One region of the Kitasatospora sp. NBC_00240 genome, then DNA from elsewhere that is predicted to be linked to it. Evidence: riboswitches for the same ligand, from Rfam matches in the RefSeq annotation. Region 1 holds a riboswitch; the other holds the start of a gene.
What was found. Region 1 has a riboswitch for glycine ahead of gcvT (glycine cleavage system aminomethyltransferase GcvT). Riboswitches for the same ligand answer to the same signal wherever they lie in the genome.
Positions count from the first base shown of each region.

Region 1 (15,461 bases):
GGGGACGGCCGGGCGGCGGGCGGGAGCGGGCAAGGGGCCGGGCGGGGGCGGCCGCCGCGCTGCGGCCGCCCCGTCGGGGGACTCAGCCGCCGGTGAGGGCGGTGTACTCGTCGGCGCTCAGCAGGTCCGCCGGCTCGCCGTCGAGCCGGACCTTGAACAGCCAGCCACCCTCGAAGGGGGCGGAGTTCACCAGGGCCGGCTCGTCGATGACGGCCTGGTTGACCTCGACGACCTCGCCGGTGGCGGGGGAGTACAGGTCGCTGACCGACTTGGTGGACTCAAGCTCGCCACAGGTCTCACCTGCGGTGACGGTTTCGCCGACCTCGGGCAGCTGCACGTAGACGATGTCACCGAGGGCGTCCGCCGCGTGGGCGGTGATGCCGATGGTCGAGACACCGCCCTCGGCGGCCGTCAGCCACTCGTGCTCCTTGCTGAACTGCAGGTGCTGGGGGTTGCTCATGGCGTCATTCTCCAGGATGGGAAGCAGTCGGTGGAAATGCGGGGTCGCCGGATCGGCCCGGCGGCCCGGACAAGGGTGACGGTGGGTGACCGCGCTCACCCGGGCGGGCATCCGCACCGGCGCCCGGCCACAGGGTTCGGCCGCGGTCCGCACCGCAGGGCCTTCAGCGGTGCGGTCTCAGCGGGCGCGCTTGTAGAACGGCAGCGCGACCACCTGGACGGGCTCGTGCTTGCCGCGCACGTCCACCGCGACGGTGCTGCCCGGCGCCGCGTGCTGGGCGTCCACGTACGCGATCGCGATCGGCTTGCCCAGCGTCGGGGACGGCGCACCCGAGGTGATCCGGCCGATCGGGGCGCCCTCGGCGTCCACCACCGCGTACTCGGCCCGCGGCACCCGCCGGCCCTCGGACACCAGGCCGACCAGCACCCGCGGCGGGTTGGTCTCCGCCTCGGCGGCCGCCTGCTCCAGCGCCTTGCGGCCGACGAACGCGCCGCCGTTGGTGGTCTTGTCGAAACGCACCACCCGGCCCAGGCCCGCGTCGAACGGGGTCAGGTCGGTGTTCAGCTCGTGCCCGTACAGCGGCATGCCCGCCTCCAGGCGCAGCGTGTCCCGGCAGGACAGGCCGCACGGGATCAGGCCGACGCCCTGCCCCGCCCCGGTCAGCGCGTTCCACAGGTGCTCGGCGTCGGCGGGGGCCGAGAAGATCTCGAAGCCGTCCTCGCCGGTGTAGCCGGTCCGGGCCAGCCAGACCTGCTTGCCGGCCACCGTCGCGGGCAGCAGCGCGTAGTACTTGAGACCCGGCAGGTCGGCGTCGGTGACGGAGGCCAGGATGCCGTTCGCCTCCGGGCCCTGCACGGCGATCAGCGCGTACGCGTCGCGGTCGTCGCGCACCACGGCGTCGAAGCCCTCGGCGCGGGCGGTCAGCGCGTCCAGCACCACCTGGGCGTTGGAGGCGTTCGCGACCACCATGTACTCGTCCTCGGCGGTCCGGTAGACGATCAGGTCGTCCAGGATGCCGCCGTCCTCGGCGCAGATCATGGTGTAGCGGGCGCGGAGCACGCCCAGCGCCGAGATGAAGCCGACCAGCGCGTGGTCCAGCAGCTCGCCGGCCTGCGGGCCCGACACGGTGATCTCACCCATGTGCGAGAGGTCGAACAGGCCGGCCTTCGTCCGGACGGCGAGGTGCTCCTCGCGCTCGCTGCCGTAGCGCAGCGGCATGTCCCAGCCGGCGAAGTCGGTCATGGTGGCGCCGAGGGCGCGGTGCAGCGCGTCGAGCGCGGTGAGACGGGGGGACGACATGGCCTGTACTCCTTGGGCTGGGCACTCAGGTGAGCGCACGCCGGACCGGTCCCGACGGGGACCCGACCTGCGCGCGGGCATGCGGCGGCTGGGTCTCCCCATCTGTCGTCACAACCTGAGAGCTTCACCGCGCGCTGCCCTGGGGACAGCATGGCGGCTTGCACCGTGGGTGGGCGCACGGCAGGGCCGTGTCCGCTTTCCAGATGTGCCTCGCCCGTGCGGTAGGGGTGCCTGAGAGATTCCGGGGAGGACTTGCTCCTTCGGCGCCGGCTGTACCCCAAGGGCACTCCGGACTCTCCCGCGCGGGTTCGAGCGGCCTGTATGGAGTTGGGCGCCCCGCCGAACGCGCACGAGGACGGGCACATCATGGCATAGGAAGCCCAACATTAGGCTCGGCTCACCTCCGGGGCGCTCCTTGTCCGGGCTCGGCTCACCTCCGGGGCGCTCCTGTCCGGTGCCGACGGTCGTCGCTCCCTCACGCCGGTCAGGGCTCCCGGGTTCGGGCGGTCCGCGTACGGGGCTTCGGGCGAGGGCCGGGCCGGGTTCCCGGCGGCTCGGGGGCTGTTCGTACGCGGGGCTCCCGGGCCGGTGGGGGGCGGCTTCTTCGTGGTCCTGTGCGCCCGGTCGGGCGGGGGTTCGGGCCGATAGGCTTGGCGGTCAGGCGAGAGATGGGGCGGTACAGGGGCGTATGGGTTACCCGGCGGAGGATGCGCAGGCGTGGGGCGGGCCGGGGGCGGCGCCGCCCGGGGGGAGCTGGCCGGCGAACGAGCTGGAGCAGGTGCTCACCGCCGCGCTGGGCGACCCGGGGGCCACGCCGCGGGTGATCGAGGTGCTGGCCCGCAGCCAGGTGTGGATCCCGCTGCCGGCCGGGGCCGACCCGCAGGGGCAGTCGCTGGACCTGCCGACGATCGAACTGGGCGGTGCGCCGTACGTCCCGGTGTTCTCCTCCCAGGAGCAGTTCCTGCAGCACGCCCCGGGGCTGGCCTTCGCGGTCGCCCCGGTGTGGGAGTTCGCGCGGGGGCTGCCGCTGGGCCTGGGGATCGCGGTCAACCCGGACGCGCCGGTGGGCATCCCGGTGCCGCCCGCGGGGGTGGCCGAGCTGCGGCGCGGGCCGCGGGAGGACCGCTGGGACGCCGCGCCGGACGCCGGGGCCGGCGGCCGGGTGGCGCTGCGGGAGCCGGCGCCGGAGGAGGAGCCGTTCGCCTTCCTGTCCGCGGCGGCCGCCGAACTGGGCGCGCTGCCGGGTGTGCTGACGGCGCGTCGGGCGCTGGCCAGCGTGGAGGGCGAGCCGACCGTCATGTTCGTCGGGGTCCAGCTCGATCCGGCCTGGCCGGCCGACGCGGGCGCGGTGAACGAGGCGCTCGGCCGGGCGCTGGGAACCGCGCCGCTGCCGGGCGGCGTCCACCTCGTGCTGCTCGACCTGGTGGACGACCCGGTGGTCGAGTGGCTGCTCGGCCGGGTACAGCCCTTCTACACAAGGATGTGACCGGCGGAGTTGGGGCACGTCGGCATGGCGACTGTCCGCAGCGCCCCATAGGCTGCGTCCGGACACCCCGGGACGGACACCCCTGCCACACCGGCGGCGGCAGACCAGGAAGAGGGCTCGAAGTGGGCGAGCGGGGCGAGCGCGCCGGCAGAAGGTGCGCGTTTCGCGTGGCGGCCATCGAGGTGGGCGTATGAACGCGGCAGCGGCCGGCGGCGGAGCACCGGGCCCGTGGGGCCCACCTCCCGCGGCACGCCCCGGCGGTGACCCGGGGGCGCTGGAACGCGCCCTGCGCGAGGTCGCGCCGGAGCGGTACGAGGCGTACGAGGGCATGCTGCGGGCGCTGGCCGAGGGCCAGGTCTGGATGCTGCTCTGGCACGGCTCCGCGGGCAGTCCCGACGCGCAGTACGGGAACATGGACGTCTCCGGGCACGGGTACGCGCCCGCGGTCACCTCGCCCGAGCAGCTGGCGTCCAGCGGCTGGGCGCGCGGGCACGAGGTGATCTCCGGGCAGGAGATCGCCGCCTCGCTGTACCGCACCCGCTGGGGCCTGTGGCTGAACCCGCACGCCCCCGGCGGCGGTGTCGGCATCCCGTGGGCGGACCTGCGGCGGATCGCGGCGGGCCTGGACCGGCTGCCGGCCGGGCCGTTGCACCTGAGCGAACCCCAGGTCCAGGCACCGCAGTTCTACGGGCTGCTGGAGCACCAGGCGCTGGAGGTGCGGGCCGTCCGGGCACTGCGCCGGGCATGGGTGCGTCCCGCCGTGGGTGAGCCGTACCTGGCGATCGGACTGGAACTGTACGACACCTCCCCGCCGGCCGTGGAGGCGGTCCGGGCGCTGATGCAGCGGGCGATCGCGGTGGCCCCGGAGGGGCTCGCGGTGTCGACGGTGGCGATGGGCGACGAGTACGACCCGGTGGCGATGTGGATGCGGGCCAACGCGCGCCCGTTCTTCGACCGCGAGGCGGCCGGCCGGCCGCCGGTGGCCCCGTACCCGGCCCAGGCGTACCCGCCGCAGGCCTCGTACCCGTACGGCACCCAGCCGCCGCCCGCGGGCCCGGGGTGGCCGCAGCAGCCGTGGCCGGGCTATCCGGGCCGCTGAGGTCCGCGTCCCGCAATTCCCGCCCTGTGCGGCCACGAAACATTCATTTCGCACCCGACCGGCCTGATGTCATGTCAGGCCGGTCGTGGCGTTTCCGGGGCATTCGGCTGCCACTTCTGTCATTGATCTTGACATGCATGTAACAGATATGTGAAGAAGCATATGCGGCCCCCGAGGCCGTGCATGCCGACAGATCACAGTTGGGCATCCTTCGGTTGTCAGGGCTGGCGCAAGCCCGGGGGAATGGCAGAGAGTTCTGCGCAATGCAGTGCTCACACCGGGCCCCACAAGGGCGAACGTGCACGCAGACCGCATGATCCGCGCGATGCCCATCCCGCGCGGAGCACTTGAGCACCTCCGTTCCGCTGTACTTCCGCAACGCCGTACCGCCGATCCGGCGACCAGCACCACCGCACCGTTGCAACACGCACCAGTAGCGCCACCCGCTCACGCAGTCCTGACCCGGACCGGGTCGGAACACCTCGCGCGACCGGGCACCGTGGGCCGGCCACCGTCGGCGAGGGGACCGAACTGACTCATGACCACACCCATCGACACCACCGGATCCGCCGGCCCGGCCGAGACCGGACCGGCACCCGCAGCGGCGCCGGTCAAGAAGATCGAAGGCCGTTCCCCGGGCAGAATCGCCTGGGACCGCCTCAAACGCGACAAGGTCGCCCTCGCGGGCGGCGTCGTGGTGATGCTGCTGATCCTGGTGGCGCTCTTCGCCCCGGTCCTCACCGCGCTGCTCGGCCACCCGGTCGACGAACCGCACCCGGACCAGATCAACCCCGAACTGGGCCTGCCCAACCATCCCTTCGGCGGGATGAGCAGCGACTTCCTGCTCGGCGTGGACCCGACCTTCGGCCGGGACGTCTTCAGCCGGATCGTCTACGGCGCCCGGATCTCGCTCGGGGTGGCCTTCTCCGCGGCGGCCCTCTCGCTGCTGATCGGCGTGGTGCTGGGCGTCGCGGCCGGCTACTTCGGCGGCTGGATCGACGCCGCGATCAGCCGGGTCATGGACATCCTGCTCGCCTTCCCGCAGCTGCTCTTCAGCATCGCGCTGGTCTCGGTGATGCCCCCATCCCTGCTGGGCGTGGACGGCAGCTTCCTGCGGATGGGCATCCTGGTCGTGGTCATCGGCTTCTTCGGCTGGCCCTACATCGGGCGCATCGTCCGAGGACAGGCCCTGTCGCTGCGCGAACGGGAGTTCGTCGACGCGGCCCGCAGCCTCGGCGCCGGCCCGGGCCACATCCTGCTGCGCGAGCTGCTCCCGAACCTGGTGGCCCCGATCCTCGTCTACACGACGCTGATCATCCCGACCAACATCCTCAGCGAGGCGGCGCTCAGCTTCCTCGGCGCGGGCGTCAAGCCGCCCACGCCCTCCTGGGGGCAGATGCTCTCCCAGGCCACCAAGATCTACCAGGTGGACCCGACCTACATGGTCGTCCCCGGTCTCGCGATCTTCATCACCGTGCTCGCCTTCAACCTCTTCGGCGACGGGCTGCGTGACGCGCTCGACCCCAAGGGCAACTGAGCCCCTTCAGACCCACCCCCCCACACCAGGGGACAGCACCCCCTCGGCGGACCGATCGGGCCCGCACATCTTCAGGAGGAACCGTACTCATGACGCGTAACCGGACGCTCGCCGCCGCTGCCCTGGTGGCCACGCTGGCGCTCACCGCGACCGCCTGCGGCGGCTCGAAGGGCGGCAGCAGCGACGCCAACAAGGGTGCAGAGGGCGGCTTCAACGCCGCGGTCGGCAAGGTGCTCAACCCTTCGGACAAGAAGGGCGGCACCATCAACCTGTGGACCAGCACGGACGCCGACTCCTGGGACCCGGGCCGCGCCTACTACGCCTCGGTGTGGAACTTCCAGCGCTACTACGCCCGCACGCTGCTGACGTACGACTCCAAGCCCGGCAAGGACGGCCTCACGCTCGTCCCCGACCTCGCGGCGGCCCAGCCCGAGATCGCGGCCGACGGCAAGACCTACACCTTCAAGCTGAAGTCCGGCGTGAAGTTCGAGGACGGCTCGCCGATCACCTCGAAGGACATCAAGTACGGCATCGAGCGGATCTTCGCCCAGGACGTCATCAGCGGCGGCCCGACCTACCTGATCAACTCCCTGGACCAGGGCCAGGACTACAAGGGCCCGTACACCGACGCGGACCCGAACAAGCTGGGCCTGAAGACGGTCGAGACCCCGGACGACACCACCATCGTCTTCAAGCTCGCGAAGCCGGACTCGTCCTTCCTCTACCTGCTCGCGATGGGCAGCGCCTCCCCGGTGCCGCAGAAGCTCGACACCGGCTCCAAGTACGGTGACAAGCCGGTCTCCTCGGGCCCGTACAAGTTCAAGTCGATCGAGCCCGGCAAGTCCGTCGAGCTGGTCCGCAACGAGAACTGGGACCAGGCCACCGACACCGTCCGCAAGGCGCTGCCGGACACCGTCAAGCTGACCATCACCACCAACTCCGACGACATGGACGCCCGCCTGCTCGACGGCTCGGCCGACATCGACTTCAGCCAGACCGGCCTCTCCCAGGCCGCCGGCGCCAAGGTCCTCACCGACCCGAAGCTCAAGGCCAACACCGACGACGCCTACAACGGCTTCATCCGCTACATCTCGGTGGTGCCGAAGGTCGCGCCGTTCGACAACGAGCACTGCCGCAAGGCCGTCCTCTACGCGGCCGACACCACCGCCCTGCAGACCGCCCGCGGCGGGTCGACGGCCGGCTCCACCTACGGCTCCATGCTGCCCCCGAACATCCTCGGCTCGGACGACTACGACCCGTTCGGCTTCACCAAGGGCAAGCCCAACGTGGAGAAGGCCAAGGAGGAGCTGAAGCTCTGCGGCAAGCCGGACGGCTTCAAGACCAACATCGCGGTCCGCGGCAACAAGGAGAAGGAAGTCAACTCCGCCGTCGCCCTGCAGAGCGCGCTGAAGGCCATCAACGTCGACGTCACCGTGGACCAGTACGACGGCAAGCTGATCGCCTCCGAGATCGGTTCGCCGAGCGTCGTCGCGACCAAGGGCTACGGCCTGATCGTGATGGGCTGGGCCGCCGACTACCCGAACGGCAGCGGCTACCTCCAGCCGCTCACCGACGGCCGGTTCATCACCCAGAACGGCAACAGCAACTACTCCGAGATCAACGACCCGGAGATCAACGGCTGGTTCGACGCCGCGACCGGCGAGACCGACCCGGCCAAGGCCGCCGAGCTCTACAAGAAGATCAACCACAAGGTGATCGACAGCGGCTACTACCTGCCGATCGTCGCGGACAAGGCGCTCAACTACCGCAACCCGCGCCTGACCAACGTCTACACCCAGGACGCCCTGGGCGGCGAGATCGACTTCCAGGCGCTCGGTGTCTCCGACGGCAAGTGACCTGCTCCACCCGCTCCCGTAGTTCGTACCGCTAGTCCGAAGGGCAGGTGAAGGCTTCGCCGGGCCGGCCGGGCCCCCCACAAGGGGACTCGGCCGGTCACCGGCGGCGCCGGCCGCAGTGCTCGTGTATCTCATCCGACGGCTCGTCAACGTCGTCGCCATGCTGCTGGTGGTCTCCGCGGTCACCTTCGGCATCTTCTTCATGGTGCCGAAAATCACCGGCAGCGACCCCGCACTGCTCTACGTGGGCAAGATCGCGGACAAGGCGGCGATCGAAGGCATCAGGCACAAGATGGGCCTGGACAAGTCGATCATCGAGCAGTACTTCCTGTTCCTGAAGGGCATCTTCGCCGGCCGGGACTACAGCACCGGGGTCGACGTCACCCACTGCTCGGCCCCCTGCCTCGGCTACTCCTTCAAGACCGAGCGCGCGGTCTGGCCGGTGCTGCTCGACCGCTTCGGCGTCACCGCCTCGCTCGCCTTCGGCGCGGCCGTGCTGTGGCTGGTCTTCGGCACCGCGACCGGAGTGGTCTCCGCGCTGCGCCGCCGCACCCTGCTCGACCGCTTCACGATGACCACCGCCCTGGCCGGCGTCTCGCTGCCGATCTACTTCACCGGCATGCTCGCCAGCGCGATCTTCGTCTACCAGCTCGGCTGGTTCCCGCACGACTACGTGGCCTTCACCGACGACCCGGTGGCCTGGTTCCAGAACCTGATGCTGCCGTGGATCACCCTGGCGTTCCTCTACGCCGCGACCTACGCCCGGCTCACCCGCGCCACCCTGCTGGACGTCCTCGGCGAGGACTACATCCGCACCGCCCGGGCCAAGGGCCTCGGCGAGCGGACGGTCATCGGCAAGCACGCGATGCGCTCCACCCTCACCCCGATCCTGACCGTCTTCGGCATGGACCTCGGCGGCCTGATCGGCGGCGCGGTGCTCACCGAGACCACCTTCAACTTCCGCGGGCTCGGTTACGAGGCGGTCGCCGCCATCAGCGCCAGCGACCTCCCGGTGATCATGGGCGTGACCCTCTTCGCGGGCTTCTTCATCATCCTGGCCAACCTGCTGGTTGACCTGCTGTACGCCGTTGTCGATCCTCGGGTGAGGCTGACATGAGCAAGACCCAGACCCAGACCCGGCTCCAGCAGGCGGCCGGCGCCCCCGAGGGCTTCCTCACCGTCCGCGACCTGCGGGTGCACTTCCCCACGGACGACGGCCTGGTGAAGTCCGTCGACGGCCTCAACTTCACGCTGGAGAAGGGCAAGACCCTCGGCATCGTCGGCGAGTCCGGCTCCGGCAAGTCCGTGACCTCGCTCTCGATCATGGGCCTGCACCGCACCGGCACCAAGCGCGGCGCACCGCAGATCTCCGGCGAGGTCTGGCTGGACGGCGAGGAGCTGATCGGCGCCGACCCCGACCGGGTCCGGAAGCTGCGCGGCCAGAAGATGGCCATGATCTTCCAGGACCCGCTCACCGCGATGCACCCCTACTACACGGTGGGCGCGCAGATCGTCGAGGGCTACCGGGCGCACCACCCCGGCGCGAGCAAGAAGGAAGCCCGCAAGCGGGCGATCGAGATGCTCGACCGGGTCGGCATCCCGCAGCCCGACAAGCGGGTCGACGCCTACCCGCACGAGTTCTCCGGCGGCATGCGCCAGCGCGCGATGATCGCCATGGCCCTGGTCAACGACCCGTCCCTGCTGATCGCCGACGAGCCCACCACCGCCCTGGACGTCACCGTCCAGGCGCAGATCCTGGACCTCATCCGCGACCTCCAGCAGGAGTTCGGCTCGGCCGTCATCATCATCACCCACGACCTCGGGGTGGTCGCCGAGCTCGCCGACGACATCCTGGTCATGTACGGCGGCAAGTGCATCGAGCGCGGCCCCGCCGACACCCTCTTCGAGAGCCCCGAACACCCCTACACCTGGGGTCTGCTGGGCTCGATGCCGCGACTGGACCGCGAGCTCCAGGAGCGGCTGGTCCCGGTCAAGGGCACCCCGCCCAGCCTGATCAACGTGCCCAGCGGCTGCGCCTTCCACCCGCGCTGCCCGTACGCCGGCAGCACCGGCGGACGCTCGACGACCGAGGTGCCGGTGCTCGCGGAGGCGGCCCCCGGCCACCACGCGGCCTGCCACATCCCGGCCGCCGAGCGGCACCGGATCTTCACCGACGAGATCGCGCCCCGGCTGTGAGCACGTACCACCCCTCAGGAGAGACCTCATGACGGACACTCAGGTAGCGGCGATCCCGTCACCGGCGCCCGCCTCCGACCGCGAACCGCTGCTCAGGGTCACCGGACTCACCAGGCACTTCCCGATCACCAAGGGCCTGCTGCGGCGCCAGTCCGGCGCCGTGCGCGCGGTCGACGGCATCGACTTCACCGTCAACGCGGGGGAGACCCTTGGCGTGGTCGGCGAGTCCGGCTGCGGCAAGTCCACGATGGGCCGGCTGGTCACCCGGCTCGACGAGCCGACCTCCGGCACCGTCGAGTTCGAGGGCACCGACATCACCCACCTGGGCACCGGGGCGATGCGGCCGCTGCGCCGCGACATCCAGATGATCTTCCAGGACCCGTACTCCTCGCTGAACCCGCGGCACACCGTCGGCACCATCGTCGGCGCGCCGTTCCGGCTGCAGAACGTGAAGAGCGAGGGCGGCACCAAGAAGGCCGTCCAGGAGCTGCTGGAGCTCTGCGGCCTCAGCCCCGAGCACTACAACCGGTACCCGCACGAGTTCTCCGGCGGCCAGCGCCAGCGCATCGGCATCGCCCGCGCGCTCGCCCTGCGGCCCAAGATGATCGTCGCGGACGAGCCGGTCTCGGCCCTGGACGTCTCCATCCAGGCCCAGGTGGTGAACCTGCTGGACGACCTCCAGAAGGAGCTCGGCCTCACCTACCTGATCATCGCGCACGACCTCTCGGTGGTCCGGCACGTCTCGGACCGGGTCGCGGTGATGTACCTCGGCAAGATCGTCGAGATCGCCGAGCGGGACTCCCTCTACAAGTCGCCGATGCACCCCTACACCACGGCCCTGATGTCGGCCGTCCCGGTGCCGGACCCGCGGCGCAAGGAGAACCGCGAGCGGATCCGCCTCACCGGCGACGTCCCCTCCCCGATCAACCCGCCGAGCGGCTGCCGCTTCCGGACCCGCTGCTGGAAGGCCCAGGACGTCTGCGCCTCCCAGGAGCCCCCGCTGGTCGCGCTCAAGACGGGCCACCAGGTCGCCTGCCACTTCCCGGAGAACACCCCGGAGCAGACGAAGACCCTGGCGGCCGGCTGAACGGACCCGCCCGGCGGTCTCCGGGCGTGGGAAGGCGGTGCGGCCCCGACCTCTCGGTCGGGGCCGCACCGCCGTTCCGTCCGGGGGCGCCGAGTGGTTCAGCGGCGGGCGCTCAGCACGCAGAACTCGTTGCCCTCCGGGTCGGCCAGCACCGTCCAGGACTGCTCGCCCTGGCCCACGTCGGCGAGCCGGGCACCGAGCGCCAGCAGCCGCTCCACCTCGGCGGCCTGCCCGGTGTCCGGGCGGAAGTCCAGGTGGAGCCGGTTCTTCACCACCCGGGGGTCGTCCACCCTGATGAAGAGCAGGCTCGGCAGCCGGTCCGGCGCGGAGCGGATCTCGTACTCGTCCGGATCGTCGTCGACGGTCACCCAGCCGAGCGCCTCGGCCCACCAGCGCCCCAGCTCCACCGGGTCCTTCGCGTCGACGACCACCTGTTCCCAGTTCAGTGTCATGGCACCACGCTAGGCGCTGCCGCCCCGGAGTGAGGGCCTTTGCCGGCCCGGCCGGGACCGCCGCCGGCCGCGAGGGCCTCCCGGCGAGCCGGCGGCCGATCCGGAGGCCCGCGGTCCGGATGGCGTCCGGCGCGGTGGAGACTGGTGCGGTGACCTCGCAGATCTTCCCCACCGACGTGCAGCAGACCCTGGACCTGGTCGGCATCTTCGTCTTCGCCTTGTCCGGCGGCCTGCTGGCCGTGCGCAAGAACATGGACATCTTCGGCATCTGCGTCCTGGCGGAGGTCACCGCGCTCGGCGGCGGGGTGATGCGCGACCTGGTGATCGGCGCGACGCCGGTGGCCGCGTTCAGCAACCTCGGGTACTTCTCCACCCCGCTGGCCGCCGGCCTGGTGGTGTTCTTCCTGCACCCGCAGGTGGAGCGGATCAACCGCAGCGTGCAGACCCTCGACGCGCTGGGGCTCGGCCTGTTCTGCGTCACCGGCACGGCGAAGGCGCACGACTACGGCCTCGGCTCGGTCGCCTCGGTGGCGCTCGGCATGGTCACCGCGGCCGGCGGCGGCGTGATGCGCGACGTGCTGGCGCAGGAGATCCCGTCGCTGCTGCGCTGGGACCGCGAGATCTACGCGGTGCCCGCGCTGATCGGCTCGGCGGCGACCGCCGTCCTGATCGCCGGCGACCACCTGACGGCGGCCACCGGCACGACCGCCGCGCTGACCGCCTTCCTGCTGCGGATGTTCGCGCTCAGGTTCGGCTGGCGGGCACCTCGTGCTTGGCACCGCAACGGTTCTCGCACCAGCGAGGAGTAGGCGAGCCGCCGTACGCCAGCGAGATCGCCTCGACCGTGCAGAGCAGCTCGGGCAGCAGCCGGGTGAGCACGGTGGCCGGGGCGACGTCGGCCGGGGCGGAGATGGCGCAGGCCGCGACGGCCCGCCCGCCGCTGCCGGAGATCGGCGCGGCCACGCTGGTCACCGCCTGCTTGTTCTCGCCGCGGTCCATCGCCCAGCCGAGCCGCCGGACGGCCGCCAGGTCGGCGAGGAGCTCCTCCGAGTGCTGCTGGTCGCCGTGCGGCGCCCCGGCGGCCGGCCGCCGCGTGGACCGGGCCTCGAACTCCCGGGTCACCGTCAGCGCCGTCAGCTGGTCCTCGGGCAGGTCGGCCAGCAGCACCCGGCCGAGCGCGGTCGCGCTGGCCGGCACCCGGCGTCCGATCCGGGACGCCGGGCCCAGCCAGGAGCCGGGGCTGACGGGGTATCGGCTCTCCACCTTGTCCAGGTAGACCACCTCGCCGCCCTCCAGGACCGCGAGGTGCACGGTGTGGCCGTACCGCTCGTTGAGGGAGGCCAGGTAGGGCGCCGCGACCTGGCGGACGTCGACCTCCTCCAGGGCCTGCTGGGCGAGCGAGATCAGCCGGCCGCCGAGCCGGTAGCGGTGGTCGGACTGCCGGTGCACGAAGCCGTGCGACTCCAGCGTGCGCAGCAGCCGCAGGGCGGTCGACTTGTGCACGTCGATGGAGCTCGCGGCCTGCTCCAGCGAGGCCGGGCCGTCGCCGAGCGAGGCCAGGATGGTCAGTGCGCGGTCGACCGACTGTGACATGGCGCCCCCCGGAGCGTCGTGCGGCTGGGTCCTGCTGAGGGTTCTGCGGGCCGGGCGGGCCGGCCGAAGGTCCTGGCCGGGTGCGGGGCCGCGGGTGTGCGGCCGGCAGGTCAGGACGGCTGTCCGGGCGTTCCTCCGCCGGGAGTTGGGCCCGTGGTCCGGCCGGTGGCCGTGGCCCGGCCCGTCCGATTCTCGGACGGCCCGGTGTGCTGCGCCAGGCTAACGACGCGTTGCAGAGGGTGCAATGGCCGAATCGTGACCCGGCGGCCCTCTACAATCGACGGGTTATGCCATACCTGGACCATGCGGCGACCACGCCGATGCTGCCCGAGGCGATCGCCGCGATGACGGCGCACCTCGGTGTCGTCGGCAACGCCTCCTCCCTGCACGCGGCCGGCCGGCGCGCCCGCCGCGTGGTCGAGGAGTCCCGGGAGTCGCTGGCGGAGGCGCTGGGCGCCCGGCCGAGCGAGATCGTCCTCACCGGTGGCGGCACCGAATCCGACAACCTCGCGGTGAAGGGCCTCTACTGGGCCCGCCGCGACGCCGACCCGGCCCGCACCCGGGTGCTGAGCAGCCCGGTCGAGCACCACGCGGTGCTGGACGCCGTCCACTGGCTCGCCGAGCACGAGGGCGCCCGGGTCGAGTACCTGCCGGTGGACGCCTACGGCCGGGTGCACCCGGCGGCGCTGCGCGAGGCGATCGAGGCCGACCCCGGCTCGGTGGCGCTGGTCACCGTGATGTGGGCCAACAACGAGGTCGGCACCGTCCAGCCGGTCGTCGAACTCGCGGCCGTCGCAAGCGAGTACGGCATCCCGATGCATGCCGACGCGGTGCAGGCGCTCGGTCAGGTGCCGGTCTCCTTCGCCGAGTCCGGGCTGACCGCGCTGACCGTCACCGGCCACAAGATCGGCGGCCCGTACGGGATCGGCGCGCTGCTGCTCTCCCGGGGTGCGACGCCCGTCCCGCTGCTGCACGGCGGCGGCCAGGAGCGGGACGTCCGCTCCGGCACCCTGGACGCCCCCGCCGCGGCCGGCTTCGCCGCCGCCGCCAAGGTCGCGGTCGGGCGCCGGGCCGAGCACGCCGCGGCCGTCGCCGCGCTGCGCGACGAACTGGTCGACGCGGTGCTCACCGCCGTGCCCGACGCCGTGCTGAACGGCGACCCGGCCGCCGCCGGCCGGCTGCCCGCCAACGCGCACTTCTCCTTCCCCGGCTGCGAGGGCGACGCCCTGCTGATGCTGCTGGACGCCCAGGGCATCGAGTGCTCCACCGGCTCGGCCTGCTCGGCCGGCGTGCCGCAGCCCAGCCACGTGCTGCTGGCGATGGGCGCGGACCCGTTGCTGGCCAGGGCCTCGCTGCGGTTCTCGCTCGGCCACACCTCCACCCGGGCGGACGTCGAGGCGCTCGCCGCGGCGATCGGTCCGGCCGTCCTGCGGGCCCGCAACGCCGGGGTCGCGGCGGCCGCCCGCCGCTGAGCCCCGGCCCCGCCGTCGAGCCTCTCCGCCCGGCCCCGCCGTCGAGCCTCTCCGCCCGGCCCCGCCGTCGAGCCCGCCGGGACGGTGCCCGGCGTGACGCCGGGCACACGGCGGCCGCCCGCCGCCGGGCCCGGGCCCGGCCCGCGGGTAATTGCCGTCGGGGCAGCGGGGGGCACCCCGTACTCTTGGAGGCATCATGACTGACTTCCCGGGTGCCCCCACTGGTCCGAGCCCGATCGACGCGGCAGGCGGCCGCCGCCTGCGCGTGCTGGCCGCGATGTCCGGCGGCGTCGACTCCGCCGTCGCCGCCGCCCGCGCCGCCGAGGCCGGCCACGAGGTGACCGGCGTGCACCTCGCGCTCTCCGCCAACCCGCAGTCCTTCCGGACCGGCGCGCGCGGCTGCTGCACGGTCGAGGACTCCCGGGACGCCCGCCGGGCCGCCGACGTGATCGGCATCCCGTTCTACGTCTGGGACCTCGCCGAGCGCTTCCGCGAGGACGTCATCGACGACTTCGTCGCCGAGTACGCCGCCGGCCGCACCCCCAACCCGTGCCTGCGCTGCAACGAGAAGATCAAGTTCGCGGCGCTGCTGGACAAGGCGATCGCGCTCGGCTTCGACGCCGTCTGCACCGGCCACTACGCCCGGATCGTCGACCTGCCCACCGGCGAGCGCGAGTTGCACCGCGCCGTCGACATGGCCAAGGACCAGAGCTACGTCCTCGGCGTGCTCGACGCCGATCAGCTCGCCCACTCGCTCTTCCCGCTCGGCGACACCACCAAGGACGTCATCCGCGAGGAGGCCGAGCGCCGGGGCCTGGCCGTCGCCAAGAAGCCCGACAGCCACGACATCTGCTTCATCGCCGACGGCGACACCCAGGGGTTCCTGGCCAAGCACCTCGGCACCGCCACCGGCGACATCGTCGA
Region 1 covers NZ_JAPEMU010000001.1:3,704,191-3,719,651, reverse strand. The annotation lists gene gcvH (glycine cleavage system protein GcvH) at 83-460, opposite strand; gene gcvT (glycine cleavage system aminomethyltransferase GcvT) at 638-1,759, opposite strand; glycine riboswitch at 1,969-2,070, opposite strand; gene OG689_RS15660 (enhanced serine sensitivity protein SseB) at 2,448-3,245, shown strand; gene OG689_RS15655 (enhanced serine sensitivity protein SseB C-terminal domain-containing protein) at 3,574-4,344, shown strand; gene OG689_RS15650 (ABC transporter permease) at 4,883-5,881, shown strand; gene OG689_RS15645 (ABC transporter substrate-binding protein) at 5,971-7,737, shown strand; gene OG689_RS15640 (ABC transporter permease) at 7,856-8,854, shown strand; gene OG689_RS15635 (ABC transporter ATP-binding protein) at 8,851-9,933, shown strand; gene OG689_RS15630 (dipeptide ABC transporter ATP-binding protein) at 9,962-11,020, shown strand; gene OG689_RS15625 (VOC family protein) at 11,119-11,472, opposite strand; gene OG689_RS15620 (trimeric intracellular cation channel family protein) at 11,592-12,281, shown strand; gene OG689_RS15615 (IclR family transcriptional regulator) at 12,217-13,065, opposite strand; gene OG689_RS15610 (cysteine desulfurase family protein) at 13,353-14,537, shown strand; gene mnmA (tRNA 2-thiouridine(34) synthase MnmA) at 14,734-15,461, shown strand, end outside.

Region 2 (15,461 bases), 4.1 Mb from region 1:
GGCGGACCCTGTCCACTCGGCCGTGCCGGCGGGCCGTCGCACCCTCAGGAGCTCGTCGTGGCCACCACCCACCCACCCAAGGACGCCGGTGAGGCGCACCTCGGGCATGTCGTGTTCATCTCGGCCGCCGCCGCGATGGGCGGCTTCCTCTTCGGCTACGACAGCGCCGTCATCAACGGCGCCGTGACCGGCATCCAGAAGCACTTCGAGGTGGGCAACAGCGAGACGGCCTTCGTGGTGGCGATCGCCCTGCTCGGCTCGGCGGCCGGCGCGGTGGCGGCCGGCCGGCTGGCCGACCACCTGGGCCGGGTCCGGACGATGCTGCTGGCCGCGGTGCTCTTCGCGATCAGCGGCGTCGGCTCGATGTTCCCGCCGAGCATCCAGGTGCTGGCCACCTGGCGGGTGGTCGGCGGCGTCGCGATCGGCATCGCCTCGGTGATCGCGCCCACCTACATCGCCGAGGTCGCGCCGACCGCCTACCGGGGCCGGCTGGCGTCCTTCCAGCAGCTGGCGATCGTGCTCGGGATCACCGTCTCGCAGCTCGCCAACTACGCGCTGAACGAGGCGGCCGGCGGGGAGTCCACCGGGCACCTGGCCGGCATCCAGGCCTGGCAGTGGATGCTCGGCGTCGAGACGGTGCCCGCCCTGGTGTACGGGCTGATGGCACTCGCCATCCCCGAGTCGCCGCGCTACCTGATCGCCTCCAGGCGGGAGGACGAGGCCCGCGAGGTGCTGCGCGAGGTGGAGGGCGAGGGGATCGACCTGGACGCCCGGGTCGCCGAGATCCGCGCGGTGCTGGAGTCCACCCACAAGCCGCGGGCCCGGGACCTGCTGGGCGGGCGGTTCGGGCTGCTGCCGATCGTCTGGATCGGCATCGGTGCCTCGGTCTTCCAGCAGTTCGTCGGCATCAACGTGATCTTCTACTACTCGTCCTTCCTCTGGCAGTCGGTGGGCATCGACGAGAGCAACTCGCTGCTCATCAGCCTCTCCACCTCGATCGTCAACGTGATCGGCACCGTGCTCGCGATGACCCTGGTGGACCGGATCGGCCGCAAGCCGCTGGCGCTGGCCGGCTCGGCGGGCATGGCGCTCTCCCTCGGCCTGGCCGCCTGGGCCTTCTCCTTCCGGGTCGGCACCGGCGACACCGCGACCCTGGAGGACGCCTACGCCACCACGGCCCTGGTCGCCGCCCACGTCTTCGTGTTCTGCTTCGCGTTCTCCTGGGGCGTGGTGGTCTGGGTGCTGCTCGGCGAGATGTTCCCCAACCGGATCCGGGCGCTCGCCCTGTCGGTCGCCGCCTCCGCCCAGTGGATCGCCAACTGGGCCATCACCGTCACCTTTCCGGACCTCGCGGACTGGAACCTGTCGGGCACCTACGTCATCTACGCCTGCTTCGCGCTGCTCTCCATCCCGTTCGTGGTCTTCTGCATCAAGGAGACCAAGGGGCGCACCCTGGAGTCGATGGGCTGACGCCCGCTCCCGGCGCGCCTTCCGTACGACATCCCGCTCCCCCGCCGGGCCGCGACCGGCCGCGGCCCGTCCCACGGAGAGACAGCCATGCCTGACCAGGGCGGCTCCCGGCAGAACGTCACCTTCCCCGGCGCCGGCTCCGGCGCCCACGACGTCAGCGGTACGGCCGGCGCCGACGGCGCCGGCCGGCAGGCGCGCGGCTACCTCGCGCTGCCGCCGCAGGGCGTCGGTCCCGGAATCGTGGTGATCCAGGAGTGGTGGGGGCTCACCTCGCACATCGCCACCGTGACCGACCGGTTCGCGGCCGAGGGCTTCGTCGCCCTCGCACCCGACCTGTACGGCGGCGCCACCGCGCACGACCGCGCCGAGGCCGCCCGGCTGCAGCGCGAACTACCGGTGGAGCGCGCCGCACGGGACCTGTGCGGCGCCGTCGACCTGCTGCTCGGACACCCCGCGGTGGTCGGGGACGCGATCGGCGTGGTCGGCTTCTGCATGGGCGGCGGCTTCGCCCTGGTGCTGGCCGCCCAGGAGGGCGACCGGGTCGCCGCCGCGGTGCCCTTCTACGGGCTGCCGCGCGATCCGGAGTTCGACTACCGCGGGCTGACCGCCCATGTCCTCGGGCACTACGGCGAGCTGGACGGCTCGATCCCGGTGGCCGCCGTGGACGAGACGGCGATCCGGATCGGGGAGGCCACCGACCGCCGCCCGGAGATCCACTTCTACCCGGCCGGGCACGCCTTCATGAACGACGAGAATCCGGGCGGCCGCTACGACGCCCTGCAGGCGCGGATCGCCTGGCAGCGGACCCTCAGCTTCCTCTGGGGGCACCTCGGCTGAGCGCAGGCGCCCAGCACCGGGCCCGGGCCGGCCGACCGGGCCGGCCGCGCTTGCCCGCCGCGCTCGCTCGTCACGCTTGCCCGCCGCCCTTGCCCGCCACCCTTGCCCGCCACCCTTGCCTGCCGCCCGACTGGGCCACCCGGACGGCCGGCCCCTTCGGCAGGACCAAAAATCGGTTAGACACCTGACCGGGCAACCGTCATAGTCGCGCACGTGCACAGCCAAACGACCCACCCCCGCCGCTTCGCCTGGGCCGGCCGCAACTACCGCATCCAGACCGCCGCGACGGTGGTCAGCGGCCTCGGCAACGCCGGCGCGCCGATCGCCACCGCCTTCGCCGTCCTCGCCGTCGGCGGCTCGACCACCGAGATCGGCTACGTCACCGCGGCCCGGCTGGTGCCGCTGGTCCTGCTGCTCCTGGTCGGCGGCGCGCTCGCCGACCGGCTGCCGCGCCACCATGTGATGGTCGCCGCCAACACCTTCAACGGCCTCTCCCAGGCGGTGCTCGCCGCCCTGGTGCTGACCGGCACGGTGCGGCTCTGGGAGCTGGTGCTGCTCTCCGCGGCCGGCGGCGCCGGCCAGGCCTTCTACGGCCCGGCCTCCGGCGGCATGATCATGCAGACGGTGGCCCCGGAGCACGCCTCGCACGCCTTCTCGGTCTACCGGATGGCCATGAACGCGGCCCAGATCGGCGGCGCGGCCCTCGGCGGCGCGCTCACCGCCACGGTCGGCGCCGGCTGGGTGCTCGCCGTCGACGCCGGCTGCTTCCTGGCCGCCGCCGCCCTGCGGGTCCTGCTACGGGTCGAGCCCGCGGCCAAGCAGCCGCAGGGCGGCGGGATGGTCCGCGAACTGCGCGAGGGCTGGACGGAGTTCGCCTCCCGGCGCTGGCTCTGGGTGATCGTGCTGCAGTTCTCCGTCCTGATGGCCTGCGTCAGCGCAGTCGACGCCGTGTACGGACCGATCGTCGCCGAGACCCGGCTCGGCGGAGCCCGCGACTGGGGCCTCGCCCTCGCCGCCGACGGCGCCGGGCTGGTGCTCACCGGGCTCCTGATGGCGCGCTGGCGCCCCCGCCGGATCCTGCTGGTCGGCAACTACGGCGTGTTCCTCTTCGCCCTGCCCGCGGCCGCCCTCGCGGTGGCCGCGCCGCTGCCGCTGCTGGCGGCCGCGATGTTCCTCTCCGGCGCCGGCGTCACCGTCTTCGGGGTGAACTGGATGATCGCGCTGCAGCAGGAGATCCCGCCCGAGCTGATGTCCCGGGTCTCCGCGTACGACGCCTTCGGCTCGCTGGCCCTGGCCCCGGTCGGCACCGCTCTGGCCGGACCGGCCGCCGGGGCGCTGGGCACCGGCGGCGCGCTCTGGACCTGCGCCGCCGTCACCGTCCTGCTCAGCGTCCTGGTGCTGGCCGAACCGCAGGTCCGCCGGCTGAGCCGGCGCACGGCCGCCGCGGTCGAGGCCGCCGCCGCTCCGGCACCGGTCGGCTGAACGGACCTCGTCGGAGCTCCGGACGGACCCCCGCCCGACCGCCACCTTCCACGGCCGGGCAACCGACGGCCTGCGGTGCGCGTCCGGACGGGTGATGACGACGTCGGACCCCGGGGGCTCCCCATGCCGAAACCACTGCTGTTCCTGGACGTCGACGGGGTGCTCAACCCCGCCTCGCCCCACCCGGACGCGGGCTTCGACGCCCACACCCTGCTCGGCCTCCGCGTGCTGCTCTCCACCCGGCACGCCGACTGGCTGCGCGAACTGGCCGGCGGCTACGAGCTGGTGTGGCGACCACCTGGGAGGAGGAGGCCAATCGGCACATCTCGCCCCTGCTCGGCCTGCCCGAGCTGCCGGTGGTCCGCTTCACCGGGTACGTCCCGCAGCCGGGCGAACCGCGGTCCCGCTGATGCAGCTGATCTCCGGGCGCAAGTGGCCGCCGATCCTGCGGTACGCGCGGGGCCGGCCGTTCGCCCGGGTCGACGACGTGATCCCCGGCCGGCTGGTGCGCCGGGCGCTGCTGCGCCGGGACCGCCTGCTGCTGCCGATCGACCCGGTCCACGGATTGGAGCGTCGGCACGTCGAACGCCTGCTGGCCCGGCCGCCCCGGGCCGGACTGCTGAGCCCGCCGCCGGCCCGCCGGTAGCCTGCCACCGGGATGGGGTCGGCCGGTCGCGGTCGGCCCGTCGAAGCAGGCCGGTCCGGCTCAGCCGGTCGGCAGCCAGCTGACGTGACCGGCCAGCAGGGCGTAGCCCACGAAGGCCACCGTGTCGATCAGCGCGTGGGCGGTCACCAGCGGCATCACCCGCCCCCAACGGCGGTACGCCAGGCAGAAGACCACCCCCATCACCATGTTGCCGACCAGCCCGCCGACCCCCTGGTACAGGTGGTACGAGCCGCGCAGCACCGAGCTGGCCACCACGATCGCCGGCCAGCTCCAGCCGAGTTGGCCGAGCCGGCGGATCACGTAGCCGAGCACGATGACCTCTTCGAGGATCGCGTTCTCCCAGGCCGAGGCGACCAGTACGGGGATCCGCCACCACACGTCGGGCAGGCCGGAGGGGGCGACGGTCAGGTTGTAGCCGGCCGCTTGGGAGATCAGGTAGAGCGCCAGGCCGGACCCGCCGATCGCGGCGGCCACCGCGGCTCCCCGGCCGAGGTCGCGCCGCTTCTGGGTCAGGTCGAAGCCGAGGACGCGCAGCGAGGTGCCTTCGCGGACCAGCAGGTAGCCGACCAGGACGACGGGCATCAGGCCGCGCCCGATGTAGTAGAGCTGCCAGGCCAGGTCCAGCCAGGGGCGGCCCGGGGCGCGGGACCCGTTGAGGGTGGCGACCTGCTGGCCGAGCGCGAGCGGCTGGGTGAGCGAGCCGGCGAAGCTGATCAGGGCGCCGAGGCCGCTGGCGCCCAGCGAGAGGCCGAGGACGATCAGCAGTTCGGCGCCGAGCAGTCGGCGGGACAGGGGCAGGCGCCCGGGCTCGGTCGAGACGGTGCTCACGGCGGCTCCAGCGGGCGGGCTTCGCCCCGGGGTCGGCCGACCGCCGGGGCGATCATCCTTCCATACGGGCGTACGGCCCCACCCGAACCGCCCCGCCCGGTGGCCGCACTCCCTGTCCCGCGCGGGCGCGCGGCGCCCCTCGCACTTCGGCCGCCCACGGCCCTCACCGTCGCGACCCCGCCCGCACCCCGGCCCTCTCCCGCCCGGTACCGACCCCGCCCCGGCCCCCTCGCCGGGCCGCGGGTCAGCCCACCGGCCAGGTGTGCACGGGTTCTCCCCCGCGCATGTACTCGGCGTAGCGCCTGGTCATCGCCGCCAGGGCGGCCGGACGGTCCATCCCGAAGCGTTCGCGCAGCTGGTGGTAGGTGGCGCTCTGCCAGGCCGCGCCGTTGGTCCGGCGCAGGCAGCGCTGCTCGATGATCCCGAGGTAGCGGTCCCGATCGGCCGGCTCCACGCCCCACTCGTCCAGCCCCTGGTAGGCGAGCGGGAGGAGTTCGTTCAGCACCAGGTCGACGGCCGGCACGGCGGTCACGCCGCCGCCCCGGCCGCCCCAGCCCGCCCGCGGCCACTGCAGCACGGCGTCGATCCCGTGCCGCGCGGCGTTGTGGAAGTTCTCGTCGGCCTGGATGAAGGGCAGCCTGGTCCAGATCGGCCGGGGCTGTTCGGCCAGCACCCGCACCAGCCCGTAGTAGAAGGCGGCGTTGGCCAGCGTGTCGGCGACCGTCGGCCCGGCCGGCAGGACGCGGTTCTCGACCCGCAGGTGCGGCACGCCGTCCGCGATGTCGTACACCGGCCGGTTCCAGCGGTAGATGGTGCCGTTGTGCAGGCGCATCTCGGCGAGCTTGGGGATGCCGCCGGAGGCCAGCACCTTGACCGGGTCCTCGTCGTCGCAGATCGGCAGCAGCGCGGGGAAGTACCGGAGGTTCTCGGCGAACAGGTCGAGCGCGGAGTCGACCCAGCGCTCGCCGAACCAGGTGATGGGGCGGACACCCTGGGCCTTGAGTTCGGCCGAACGGGTGTCGCAGGCCTGCTGGAACAGCACCGGGCGGGTCTCCCGCCACAGCTCCCGACCGAACAGGAAGGGCGAGTTGGCACCGAGCGCGACCTGCGGCGCGGAGAGCGCCTGGGCGGCGTTCCAGACCGAGGAGAACCGCTCGGGGGTGACCTGGAGGTGCATCTGCAGCGAGGTGGCGGCGGCTTCCGCGACCATGGTGACGGACTCCAGCTGGAGGCGTTCGACCCCTTCGATGTCCAGCGCGATGTCCTCGCCGCGGGCCGCCAGGATCTGGTCGCTGAGCAGGCTGTACCGCTGGTTGTGGGACATCGACTCCAGGCCGGTGTGGTCGTGCTCCAGGGTCGGCAGGATCCCGATCATCACGATCCGGGCGCCGGCCTCGGCGGCCTTCCGGTCGGCGTAGCGAAGGCCGGTGTCGATCTCCTCGCGCAACTCCTCCAGCACATGTCCGGTGAGCCGGTGCGGGGTGATGTTGACCTCGATGTTGAACTGGCCGAGTTCGGTCTGGAAGTCGCTGGAAGCGATCGCGCCGAGCACCTGTTCGTTGCGCATCAGCGGCTGGCCCTGCTCGTCCGCCAGGTTGAGCTCGATCTCAAGGCCCATCACGGCCCGGGGCCGGTCGAAGCGGTTCTCGCGCAGCATCCGTTCGAGCACGTCGAGACAGGACTGGAGCTTGCGTCGGTACATGTGCCGGTCCGACAGGTCCGCGCGCGTGGCCACGACCTTCTCGCCCATGGGTCCCCTCCTCTAGGCCTACCGTGCAAGCATCATGCCCATCCCGAAGATCGATACCCGAAGGGGTCGAACGTCGTACGAAGCAAGGAAACTGACGCTCTATCAGTCGAATGCCGACTTGCCCTGCACAACTGAACGTGATAAACAGGTCACCCTGCGCACCTGTTCGAGTAGAATTCGCACTGCGCTCAAGCCCGGCCTGCCACCGCTCCGACGTCGACGACGACACCGGGGCCCCCTACGGCGGCAGCCGCGCCCGCACCGCGATCATGCACAACCGGACACGGCCCAGGTCCCGTCACACCAGACACGCCACGCCGGTATGCCGCACTCGCACGCCGATCTCTCACGGAGAGGCGACCCCGCCATGACATTGCAGACACCTCAGCCTCCGCCCAGCGCCCTGCGCGCCGTCCTGGCGGCCCTCGACTCGGAGATCGCGCTGCGCCAGCCGGCCGCCGCCGCGCTACGCCATCCCCACGGCACGCTGCTGCCCGCGCACCCGCTCGCGGTGCACGTCCTGGACGGCCCCAGGCCCCGGCTGACGGCCGCGCGCCGGACGGGCTGGCGGTTCCTGATCAAGGACGGCAGCGAGGTGGCGGCGGCGGCCGAGGTGGTCCAGGGCGTCGAGGGGCACACCTTCTCCCACTTCACAGCCGGGCCCTACCTGGACTCGACGGTCCGGGCGCTGCGGCAGGCCTGGCAGCTCGCGCAGACCTCGCGCGCCCGGCACCAGCCGCGACTGCTGACCTTTCCCGGACAGTACGCCACGGCGCTGTGGCTGCACGCTCCCGACGCGGCGCCGGCCTCCGACCTGCTGATCCCGCTGGCCCCCGCGCCGCTGGGGGTCACCGCGCACCGCGCCTACCCGGCGGCCGACCTGCTGGCGCTGCTCGCCGCCCCCGCGCCGGCCAAGCCGATGGTCCTCGGAGTCTCCTGACCGCTGATCCTCCGGACGGGTCATGCCGGATAGCCCGATCGGGCCATCCCCGGCATGGCCCGTTCAGCATTTATTTCTGCTCCGCGCCATCTGAATGGGTGATCTATGCCCGCGAGTTGTGGCGCATGTCACCAAATTGCTGCGCAAAGGCCGACGGACGCCGACACTGGGAGCCAGCGTGGATGGACCACCTGTCCTACCCACAGATTCGCCGGCTCACACCTGGGCCGGCGGGACAGGATCCGGCTACCGCGGCGGCCACCGGCGGACTTCTCGACGGCAACCGCATCACGGGGAGGATCGCTAGCGAAGCGAGGGTACGACCCATGTGCCAGCACCGTCCGGAGTGCCCTTCGGCAGACTCCGAGGACCGCGAGGCCGCCGCGACCGTGGCCTGCCACCCCGAGCAGGGGTGGAGCCTCCTCTGCAACGGCGTCCTGCTCTTCGAGGACACCGGCGAACTGCTGCCGGACGGCCGGGTGATCGCCCCGCGCCGCCCGCTGGCCTTCGCCGCCTGACCCGCGCCGGCCCCGGCCGTACCCACGGGAAGACCGGCCGCGCGACGAGCGGCCCGGCCGCACGACGACGAGTGGTGGCCCCGGCGGATCGAAATCCGCCGGGGCCACCACTGTGTACCGGGTCAGGTCACGCCTGCGGGCGCGGCACCGGTCAGGCGCCGTACTCGTCCATCGGCGGGCAGGAGCAGACCAGGTTGCGGTCGCCGTACGCGCCGTCGATCCGGCTCACCGGCGGCCAGTACTTGTCCGCCGGGTTCACACCCGCCGGGAAGACCGCCTCCGCACGGGAGTAGCCGCGGGCCCACTCGCCGGCCAGGGTGGCTGCGGTGTGCGGGGCGCCGCGCAGCGGGTTGTCCTCCGCGGCCCACTCGCCCGAGCCGACCTTGTCGATCTCCCCGCGGATCTCGATCATGGCGGCGCAGAACCGGTCGATCTCGTGCAGGTCCTCGGACTCGGTGGGCTCGATCATCAGCGTGCCGGCCACCGGGAACGACATGGTCGGCGCGTGGAAGCCGTAGTCGATCAGGCGCTTGGCGATGTCGTCCACCGTCACGCCCGTCTCCTTGGTGAGCGGACGGATGTCGATGATGCACTCGTGCGCGACCAGCCCGCCGGGGCCGGTGTAGAGCACCGGGAAGTGCGGCGCCAGGCGCTTGGCGATGTAGTTGGCGTTCAGCACGGCGACCTGGGTCGCGTGCTTGAGGCCCTCGCCGCCCATCAGCCGGACGTACGACCAGGAGATCGGCAGGATCGCGGCCGAGCCCCACGGCGCGGCGGAGATCGGGCCGACACCGGTGGCCGGGCCCGCCTCGCTCTGCAGCGGGTGGTTGGGCAGGTAAGGCGCCAGGTGGGCGCGGACGGCCACCGGGCCGACGCCCGGGCCGCCGCCGCCGTGCGGGATGCAGAAGGTCTTGTGCAGGTTCAGGTGCGAGACGTCCGCGCCGAACTTGCCCGGCTTGGCCAGTCCGACCAGCGCGTTGAGGTTGGCACCGTCCACGTACACCTGGCCGCCGGCCTCGTGCACGGCCGCGCAGATGTCGGTGATGGTCTCCTCGAACACGCCGTGCGTGGACGGGTAGGTGACCATCAGCACCGAGAGCTGCTCGCGGTGCTGCTCGATCTTGGCGCGCAGGTCGTCGACGTCCACGTCGCCGTCGGTCAGTGTCTTGACCACGACCACCCGCATGCCCGCCATCACGGCGGAGGCCGCGTTGGTGCCGTGCGCGGAGGACGGGATCAGGCAGACGTCGCGGCCGGTGTCGCCGTTGGCGTGGTGGTAGGCGCGGACGGCCAGCAGGCCGGCCAGCTCGCCCTGCGAACCGGCGTTCGGCTGGATGGAGACCGCGTCGTACCCGGTCACCTCGACCAGCTGCTGCTCCAGCTGGCGGATCAGGGTCAGGTAGCCCTGGGCCTGCTCGATCGGCGCGAAGGGGTGCAGCTGGCCGAACTCGGGCCAGGTCACCGCCTCCATCTCGGTGGTGGCGTTGAGCTTCATGGTGCAGGAGCCCAGCGGGATCATGCCCCGGTCCAGCGCGTAGTCGCGGTCCGACAGGCGGCGCAGGTAGCGCAGCATGGCGGTCTCGGAGCGGTGGCTGTGGAAGACCGGGTGGGTGAGGTACTCGTCCTCGCGCAGCAGCGCGGCGGGCAGCGCCTCGGCGGTCTCGTCGATCTCGACCTGCGGCACGCCGAAGGCGGCCCAGACGCCGGCCAGGTGCTCGCGGGTGGTGGTCTCGTCGCAGGAGACCGAGATCAGGTCGGCGCCGTCCTGGTGGACGTTGATCCCCCGGGTACGAGCGGCGGCGGCGATCTCGGCGGCCCGGCCCGGGACGCGGGCGGTGACGGTGTCGAAGAACTCGCCGTGCAGCAGCTCGACACCGCCGGCGCGCAGCCCGGCCGCGAGCGCGGCCGCGTAGCGGTGGGTGCGGCGGGCGATGTCGGCCAGGCCGTCGGGACCGTGGTAGACGGCGTACATCGAGGCCATCACGGCCAGCAGGACCTGCGCGGTGCAGATGTTGCTGGTGGCCTTCTCGCGGCGGATGTGCTGCTCACGGGTCTGCAGGGCCAGGCGGTAGGCGCGGTTGCCGTCGGCGTCGACCGAGACGCCGACCAGGCGGCCGGGCAGCGAGCGGGCGTACTCGGCGCGGACCGAGAGGTAGCCGGCGTGCGGGCCGCCGAAGCCCATCGGGACACCGAAGCGCTGCGAGGTGCCGCAGGCGATGTCGGCGCCGAGCGAACCGGGCGACTTGAGCAGGGTGAGCGCCAGCAGGTCGGCGGCGACCGCGACGACGGCGCCGAGCCCGTGGGCCTGCTCGATGACGGGCTCCAGGTCGCGCACCACACCGGTGGCGCCCGGGTACTGCAGCAGCACGCCGAAGACGCCGCGCTCGGCGATCTCCGCCGGGATGCCCGCGGAGAGGTCGGCGACGACCACCTCGACGCCGGTCGGCTCCGCGCGGGTCCGGATGACCGCGACGGTCTGCGGCAGGGTCTCGGCGTCGACCAGGAACACGCCGCCCTTGACCTTGGTGACCCGGCGGGTCAGCGCCATCGCCTCGGCGGCGGCGGTGCCCTCGTCGAGCAGCGAGGAGCCGGAGGTCGGCAGGCCGGTGAGGTCGGAGACCACGGTCTGGAAGTTGAGCAGCGCCTCCAGGCGGCCCTGCGAGATCTCCGGCTGGTACGGCGTGTAGGCCGTGTACCAGGCCGGGTTCTCCATGACGTTGCGCAGGATCACCGGCGGGGTGAAGGTGCCGTAGTAGCCCAGGCCGATCATCGGCGTGAGCACCTGGTTGGCGGCGGCGAGCTCGCGCAGCTCGGCCAGTACCTCGGCCTCGCTGCGGCCGGCCGGCAGGTCGAGGCCGTCGATCGAGCGGATCGCCTCGGGCACCGCGGCGGCGGACAGCTCGTCGAGCGAGCCGTAGCCCACGTGGGCGAGCATCTTCTCCTGGGCCCCGGAGTCGGGGCCGATGTGGCGGGTCTCGAAGGGGCTGGCCTGCTCAAGCTCGGCGAGGGTCGCGGAGCTGAGCGGGCGACCGGCGTTCGGCTGGGCGTTCATGATGGTCGAGGCCTCCTGGTCACGGACCGGCGGGGGCGCGCACGCCGGTCGGCCGTGGCCGCTGCGGACAGCGGGCCGGCCCTGGCGAACGAACCCAACAGGCCTCCCCCTCTGTCATCGGGACCTGAGAGCTTCGCCCGCGCGGGATGCCCGAAGCACCCCGTCGGCTTGCACCGTCGGTGAGGGTGGTGGCCGTCGGCTCCCTCGCCGGCGGTCCTGCCCTGCTTTCCAGAGTGACCTATCCCACACGGTACGGATGCCTGAGAGATTCCGGGGAGGAGTTGCTCCTTCGGCGCCCCCGCCAGGATCTCGATGGCCGGGGACTCTCCCGAGCGGGCTCGGCGGTCGCGCCCAGGGTACCAGCGGGAGCCCTCCCGATCACGGGTGCGTCCCGGCTCCGGATCGGAGTACGCACTGGTCCGGGTGGGCGGACGGCCCGCCCGGACGGCGGAGCTCCGCTCGCAGGCGCCCGGTTCATGCCTTTTCGTATGAAGTGGCGGATGGGCCGGACCCTCCAGCCGCACCCCTGCGGGAGTTCCGCAGCAGCATCCGCACCGGAGGAATTGAGTGCAAACCGACATCGACCCCAGAGACCTGATCGGGCACCGGGCGGTCGACCGCAACGGCGACAAGATCGGCACCGTGGACGAGGTGTACCTGGACGACGCGACCGGCGAGCCCGAGTGGGCGGCCGTGCGGACGGGCATCTTCGGCCGCGACGCCTTCGTCCCGCTGACCACCAGCGAGTTCTCGGGCGAGGAACTGCGGGTCCCGTACGACAAGTCGCTGGTGAAGGACTCGCCGGACTTCGGCGTGGGCCAGCACCTCTCCCCCGCCCAGGAGCTCCAGCTGTACCGCTACTACGGGCTCGACACCCCGGCGGACAACCGCTCCGGCGCGGCGAAGGACACCGGCGCCGAGGACCGCCCCGCGGACCTGGACTTCGGCGCCGTGCCCGGCGCGGGCGGCCCGGCCATGGGGATGACGGCGGGGCCGGCGGCTGCCGGCACCGGTGCGGCCGCACCGGCCGCGGCCGGCGCCGCGGTGGCGGGCGGCGCGGTCGCCGGCGCGGCGGCGGGCTCGGCCATGGCCGGGCGGGGCGCCGAGGCCCCCGCGCCGGAGAAGGCCGAGAAGCTGGAGAAGCTGGAACGACCCGTCGAGCCGCCCACGGTCGCGGCGCCCGCCACGGCCGTCGGCATGGCGGCCGCCGCCCCGGCCGCGGCGCCCGAGCGCAAGGCGCCCCTCGCCGAGGAGACCAACGTGCGCGCGGTGAGCGCCCCCGCGCCCGCCGCCGCCCAGCCCGCCCCGGCACCGATGTACGCCAAGCCGGCCGAGGCCGCGCCGCTCGCCGCACCCGGCGCGGACGCCGCGACCTCCTCTCCCGGCGGCCCGGTCGAGATCACCTGCCACGAGGAGCGGCTCGACATCACCACCGAGTGGCAGGCGACGTACACGGCCCGGCTCCGCAAGTACGTGACCAGCGAGACGGTGGAGCGGCACGTGCCGGTGGTGCGCGAGCGCGTCCGGGTGGAGCGGGTGCCCGTCACCGAGGGCGAGCGGGACGCGCTGACCCAGGAGGAGATCGCGGAGGCCGTGGAGGAGGTCACCCTGCGCGAGGAGCGGCCGGTGGTGCGCAAGTACCTGGTGCCGATCGAGCGGGTGCGGCTGGTGGTCGAGCGGTTCACCGACGATCACGTGGTGCGCGAGGAACTGCACCGTGAGCACGTCGAGATCCAGGACGGCGCCCCGGCCGGCGCCCCCGGCCCATCGGCCGCGCACGCCGCGCCGGCCGGACACACCTCCCAGGCGTCGCAGCCGGCTCCGGCCGCCCACTCCTCGGGCAGTACGTCCGGGGGCACCCAGGGCGGCGGCCCCGGAGGGTCGACGGCCGGCCGGCCGGACTCCCCCGCGGACTCCTCGTCGGCCGTCCGGCCGACGGACAGTTCCGCGGCCGCTCCGGCCGCGGCCCAGGCCGGCGTGCAGTCGCGCCCCGAGCCGCTGCGCACGATGAGCTGAGCAGCCCGCCCCCGGCAGACGGGCGGGGCCCCGGGCCGTACGCGGTCCGGGGCCCCGCCCGTCTTCGGCATGCCCCGGGGCCGGTGGCGCGGGGCCGGATCGGCCCGCTCCGCGCCGCTCCGGCCTGCACTTTGCCAAAGCTTCACCGATCGATATTTGACACACTGAAGTATCTGCCGCCAAAGTTACTTCAGCTAGTTCACTTTCACTCGCCTGAAGCAATGTCCTCGGGCACACGTACTGGAGGAAGCACCGTGAGTGAGGCACCACAGCCCACCACCGCGGCAGAGAAGCAGAGCAGTGCCCGGGTACTCCCTGCCCTGATCCTGGCGATGCTGGCATTCAGCGTGGTGCAGACCGCGGTCGTCCCGATCCTGCCCTCGCTCGCCAAGGAACTGAACGTCTCCGGTTCCAACATCACCTGGCTGATGACGGCCAACCTGCTCTCGGCCGCCGTCCTCACCCCGTTGCTCGGCCGGTTCGGCGACCTGCGCGGCCGCAAGCCGATGCTGCTGATCTCGCTGACCGGGCTGGTCGCCGGTTCGGCCCTCGCGGTGAGCACGCACTCCTTCACCTGGCTCGTGGTGGCCCGCGTCCTGCAGGGCGCGGGCGGTGGCGTGCTGCCGCTGGCGATCAGCATCGTCCGAGACGAGCTGCCCAAGGAGAAGGTCACCGGCGGCGTCGCCGGGATCAGCGCCTCGATGGGCGTCGGCAGCGGCCTCGGCCTGGTGGCCACCGGCCTGCTGCTGGAGCACTGGAGCTACAAGTCCATCTTCTGGATGGGCCTGGTCTTCGGTCTGATCGCCGTCGCACTGGTGGCCCTGCGGGTCCCCAAGGACCCGGTCGTCGACACCGAGGGCGGGGCCGACCCGCTCGGCGCGATCGCCCTCGCCGGCTGGCTCTCCGCCCTGCTCGTCGCCGTCAGCCAGGGCAACTCCTGGGGCTGGACCTCCAACAAGACCCTCGGCCTGTTCGCCGTCGCCGCCGTGGTCGCCCTGATCTGGGGGATCATCGAGGTCAAGGTCAAGCACCCGCTCGTCGACATGTCGATGATGTCCCGCCCGGCCGTCGCCTTCACCAACCTGGCCGGTCTGCTGATCGGGTTCGGGATGTACGGCTCCTTCATGGTGATCAGCAACTTCGCCCAGACCCCTGCGCGGCTCACCCACTACGGCTTCACCGCCACCGTGCTGCACGCCGGCGTGATGCTGCTGCCGTCCGCGGTCGGCAGCATGGTCGCCGCCCCGCTCGGCGCCGTCCTGATCGCCCGTCGCGGACCGCGCCTGCCGCTGGTGCTCGGCGGCGTCCTCGGCGCCGTCGCGATGTCCTACCTGGCCATGCGCCACAGCCACGAGGGTGACCTCTACACCGCCTCGGCGATCTTCGGTCTGGGCATCGGCCTCGCCTTCTCCGCGATGCCGGCCTACATCAACGGCGCCGTCCCGGTCGAGCAGAGCGGCATCGCCAACGGCATGAACGCCGTACTGCGCACCGTCGGTGGCGCCATCGGCACCGCCGTGATGGCCGCCATCCTGACCGGCGACACCATCCCGCGCCTGCCCGTCGCCCTGCCGACCCTGAACGCCTACCAGCACGCGTTCTGGACCGCCGCGGCCGTCTGCCTCGTCGCCGGCGCCGTGCCCTTCCTGATCCGCCGGATCAAGCCGGCCGCCCCCGCGGCCGACCTGGCCGACGCACCGGACTCCAGCCCCGTGCTGGTCAAGACCGACGCCTGACGAGGCGTCCTCCCCCGCGCCCCGGGACAGGGCGCGGGGGGACCGGGCCACCGGGGATCGACGAGGGCATCGCGATCACCCAAGGCCCGGCCCGACACGCGGCCCCGCCCGGAACTCTCCGGGCGGGGCCGCTTCGTCGTCCCCGCCCGCCCCGCGGCCGGTCCC
Region 2 covers NZ_JAPEMU010000001.1:7,755,554-7,771,014, reverse strand. The annotation lists gene OG689_RS33330 (sugar porter family MFS transporter) at 58-1,470, shown strand; gene OG689_RS33325 (dienelactone hydrolase family protein) at 1,558-2,307, shown strand; gene OG689_RS33320 (MFS transporter) at 2,521-3,789, shown strand; gene OG689_RS33315 (hypothetical protein) at 4,077-4,199, shown strand; gene OG689_RS33310 (hypothetical protein) at 4,199-4,435, shown strand; gene OG689_RS33305 (CPBP family intramembrane glutamic endopeptidase) at 4,496-5,284, opposite strand; gene OG689_RS33300 (glutamate--cysteine ligase) at 5,529-7,034, opposite strand; gene OG689_RS33295 (hypothetical protein) at 7,402-7,974, shown strand; gene OG689_RS33290 (DUF5999 family protein) at 8,301-8,492, shown strand; gene gcvP (aminomethyl-transferring glycine dehydrogenase) at 8,644-11,544, opposite strand; glycine riboswitch at 11,783-11,885, opposite strand; gene OG689_RS33280 (PRC and DUF2382 domain-containing protein) at 12,112-13,560, shown strand; gene OG689_RS33275 (MFS transporter) at 13,815-15,296, shown strand.
Region 2: linked by a shared signal. The riboswitch ahead of gcvP (aminomethyl-transferring glycine dehydrogenase) and the one ahead of gcvT (glycine cleavage system aminomethyltransferase GcvT) in region 1 are both predicted to bind glycine.